2 regions of the Frigoribacterium sp. UYMn621 genome follow, and region 2 is predicted to be linked to the other one. Evidence: predicted binding sites of a transcription regulator. Region 2 holds the regulator's gene; the other holds the start of a gene.
What was found. The regulator HrcA, encoded in region 2, represses chaperone genes, less so after heat shock. The targets are predictions, from matches to a motif close to TTNGCACTCGNNNNNNNCGAGTGCNAA.

Region 1 (2,183 bases), on a different contig from region 2:
TGGATGAGGGCGACGCCACCACCGGCGACGATTCCCTCTTCGACGGCGGCCTTCGCGTTGCGAACGGCGTCCTCGATGCGGTGCTTGCGCTCCTTGAGCTCGACCTCGGTCGCGGCTCCGGCCTTGATGACGGCAACGCCACCGGCGAGCTTCGCGAGACGCTCCTGGAGCTTCTCACGGTCGTAGTCGGAGTCGGTGTTCTCGATCTCTGCACGGATCTGCTTGACGCGACCGGCGATGGCCTCGGCGTCGCCGGAGCCCTCGATGATCGTGGTCTCGTCCTTGGTGACGACGACCTTGCGGGCACGGCCGAGCAGGTCGAGGGTGGCGTTCTCAAGCTTGAGTCCGACCTCCTCGGAGATGACCTGGCCACCGGTGAGGATGGCGATGTCCTGCAGCTGCGCCTTGCGACGGTCGCCGAAGCCCGGAGCCTTGACGGCGACGGACTTGAAAATGCCACGGATCTTGTTGACGACGAGAGTAGCGAGAGCCTCGCCATCCACGTCCTCAGCGATGATGAGGAGCTGCTTGCCCGACTGGATGACCTTGTCGACGACCGGGAGGAGGTCCTTGATGTTGGAGACCTTGGAGTTGACGATCAGGATGTAGGGGTCTTCGAAGACCGCTTCCTGGCGCTCCGGGTCGGTGACGAAGTACGCCGACAGGTAGCCCTTGTCGAAGCGCATGCCCTCGGTGAGCTCGAGTTCGGTTCCGAAGGTGTTCGACTCCTCGACGGTGACGACACCCTCCTTGCCGACCTTGTCGATCGCCTCCGCGATGAGGGCGCCGATCTCCGGGTCCCCGGCAGAGATGGATGCGGTGGCCGCGATCTCTTCCTTGGTCTCGATCTCCTTTGCCCCGGCGACGAGGGCGGCGATGACTGCCGTGACGGCCTTGTCGATTCCGCGCTTGAGGCTGATCGGGTCGGCGCCGGCCGCGACGTTGCGCAGTCCTTCGCGCACGAGGGCCTGGGCGAGAACGACGGAGGTGGTCGTGCCGTCTCCGGCGACGTCATCCGTCTTCTTCGCTACCTCTTTGACGAGCTCCGCACCGATCTTTTCATACGGGTCGTCGAGTTCGATCTCTTTGGCGATGGAGACACCGTCGTTCGTGATGGTGGGGGCGCCCCACTTCTTCTCGAGTACGACGTTGCGGCCGCGCGGGCCGAGGGTCACCTTGACGGCGTCGGCCAGGATGTTGAGGCCGCGCTCGAGGCCGCGACGGGCCTCCTCGTTGAAAGCAATGATCTTTGCCATGTGTGTTTTTCGTCCTTCCGGGACGTCATGTAAGCAACAGCTATTGGCACTCTCAATAAGGGAGTGCTAAATGATTCTGGCACTCTCCCCCTGAGAGTGCAAGTGAGCTCCGGAGGCGTGCGGCTCTAGCCGGGAGCGACGACCGAGACGGATCCCGCCGTGGGAACCAGCTCTATCCAGGTGTTGCCGACGGCGAGGAGCACCGGTGCCCCCGCATCATCGGCGAGATGGATCGGATCCGTCGCCGATGCCTTGGTCCAGCTCGCGTGAACGGTGCGCCCGCCGGAGGAGATCCAGGCCTCACCAGAGCCGATCAGGTTGGTCTTCGGCACGTTCTGGTCGGTGGTGACCGTTACCCGCATGACGACGACGTTCGTGGTGGAGAGTTGCGCCCCCGCGCTGTCGAGGTCGGGGCCGGTGCCCTGGGAACGGAGGAAGACGGCCTTGGTGGCATCCCACGTCCAGCTGCCGATGGTCACACCGGAGAACGCATAGCTGATCGCCGCGGTCGGTGTCCCGGCCGTGACCGCGGTCGACGCGGGGGCGGGAGCGTACGGGAACTGCTGAGCCGGCGCGGGGATATCCGCGTGCTGGGCGAGCAGCTCGGGGGCCCTGACGAGCACGTTGTGGGGCGCAGCCTTCGTCGGGGTCCGGAAGAAGGTGCTGGCCGTGTCCGCCTGGCCGTGGATGGCGTTGTACACGGGTGTCTTGCGCATGAGGTCGACGAAGCGCTGCTGGCCGCCGGAATAGCAGATGATGCCGCCGAGCGGCGAGACGATGTCCGGATCCATCGGTCGGATGGAGCGCACGGGACCGATCAGAGCGGGGATGCTGGATTGCCAGACTGCGACGTAGCGGGTGAGGCCGCCTTCGACCAGTTCCTGGTAGACGAGGTCGGCGCTCTCCAGGCCGAGCTGCGGTCGCGCC
Region 2 (2,183 bases):
CGGGTCGTGCCGAAGATGATCTCTTCGAGGTCGACCTCCACTCGCACGAGGGCGTCCTGTCCGCGTTCGCGGCGCGAGCGTGGCCCGCGGGTCTGCCCGCCGCCGAAGAACGACTCGAAGATGTCGCCGAAGCCGCCGAAGCCCTGCCCACCCTGCCCGCCGAAGCCGGTCTGGGGGCCGAGGTCGTACTGCTGGCGCTGCTGCGAGTCGGAGAGCACGTCGTAGGCGTGCGTGACGAGCTTGAACTGCTCCGAGGCATCTGCCCCCGGGTTCACGTCGGGATGCAGTTCCCGCGCGAGGCGACGGTACGCCTTCTTGATCTCATCGGTCGTCGCGCTGCGGTCGACACCGAGTACTTCGTAGTGGTCAGCCAATCAAATTCCCTTTGGTCTTCAGTCCTCGCCGAGCAGGCGGGACAGGTAGCGGGCGACAGCTCTCACGGCCGCGATGTTGTTCGAATAGTCCATGCGGGTGGGGCCGATCACGCCGAGGCGTGACACTTCCCCACCGGAGGTCGCGTAACCGGTGGTCAGCACCGAGGTCTCCCCCAGGCCGAAGGAGGCATTCTCCTTGCCGATCGACACCGAGAAGCCGTTCTGGTCCGGTTCCATCTCGCCGAACAGCCGCAGCAGCGTCACCTGCTCCTCGATCGCCTCGAGAACAGGGTAGATGCTGCCGCTGAAGTCTTCCTCGGTGCGCACCAGGTTCGCGGTTCCGGCCATGACCAGCCGATCATGACGGTTGGCGAGGACCTGCTCGATGAGTGCGGAGGCGATGCGGCCGACGGCCGGGGCTTCCGCCGGCGAAAACTGCTCGGGCAGCTGGGCCAGCTTCTCGGCGGCCTCCGCAAGCCCGAGGCCGCCCAGACTGGCATTCAGCCGGGATCCGAGTTGGGAGAGGAAGCCCTCCTCCAACTCGTCCGAGACGTCGAGCAGGCGCTGCTCCACCCGGCCGGTGTCCGTGATCAGCACGGTCATGACGCGAGACGAGGCGAGGCGCACGAGCTCGACGTGACGGATGCGTGAGCGCGACAGCGAGGGATACTGCACGAGCGCGACCTGGTTGGTGAGCTGCGACAGCAACCGCACCGTGCGTCCGAGCACCTGGTCGAGATCTGCGGATGATCCGAGGAAGGTCTCGATCGCGGTGCGCTGCGCCGGGCTGAGCGGTCGCAGGTCGGCGAGCTGGTTCACGAAGACGCGGTAACCCTTGTCGGTGGGGATGCGCCCGGACGAGGTGTGCGGCGCCGCGATGAGCTCTTCCTCCTCCAACAGCGCCATGTCGTTGCGGATGGTGGCTGCCGACACTCCGAAGGAGTGGCGATCCACGATCGACTTGGATCCCACCGGCTCGCGCGACGCGACGTAGTCCTGCACGATGACGCGTAGCACGTCCAGGCCTCGCTCCGACACCATGCTCACCACCCCGCTCTCTCCGTCACCGCTGCGTCACCCTGCCCACACTTGGCACTCCTGTGTTCAGACTGCCAATTGTACCGTGACCCACCCAGACGAAGGCATTGCATGCATGCCGAGGAGGGCGCTACCTTATGCATGTGCTCGTGCAGTGCCCTCAACAGAGGGCCGAGCGAGACACCGCCCGAAGTCTTTCCTTGCCAGCTCGCAGGATCGATCCGCTCACCGAAAGGCTCTGCACATGACCGACCCCATCTCCACGCCGGCTGCACCGCAACCGGCCGCGCCCCTCACCGAGGCCGAGGACCGCCAGTGGGCGTCGTTCGCACACCTCGGGGGAATCATCGGCTTCCTGCCCTCGCTGATCATCTGGCTCGTCTTCAAGGACCGTGGTCGTTTCACCAACAGTGAAGGCAAAGAGGCCCTGAACTTCCAGATCACGATGGTGGCCGCGTACATCGTCGGATCGATCCTGAGCGTCATCGTCATCGGATTCCTGATCACTCTCGCCGCGGCGATCGTCTCGATCATCTTCTCGATCATGGGCTTCCTGAAGGCCAAGGACGGCATCGCGTACCGTTACCCCTTCGCGATCCGCCTCATCAAGTAGTCCTCTTTCGCCACAAGCCCGGCCGCGCGCGGCCGGGCTTGTGTGTTTAATGGGCGCATGTCAGAAACCACGCCGAACCCCTACCAGACGCCGACGCCATTCAGCCCGAGCGACGAGAAACTCTGGGCGATGCTCGTTCACCTCGGCGGGATCTTCTT

Region 1: groL (chaperonin GroEL) is a predicted target of HrcA. The motif match lies at 1,300-1,326, and genes of this name have one in related genera.

The regions. Positions count from the first base shown of each region.
Region 1 covers NZ_JBEPTM010000002.1:76,179-78,361, forward strand. Annotated here, with positions in the region: gene groL (chaperonin GroEL) at 1-1,256, opposite strand, end outside; gene ABIB54_RS04370 (DUF3048 domain-containing protein) at 1,382-2,183, opposite strand, start outside.
Region 2 covers NZ_JBEPTM010000007.1:92,984-95,166, forward strand. Annotated here, with positions in the region: gene dnaJ (molecular chaperone DnaJ) at 1-374, opposite strand, end outside; gene hrcA (heat-inducible transcriptional repressor HrcA) at 393-1,415, opposite strand; gene ABIB54_RS12705 (DUF4870 domain-containing protein) at 1,657-2,025, shown strand; gene ABIB54_RS12710 (DUF4870 domain-containing protein) at 2,083-2,183, shown strand, end outside.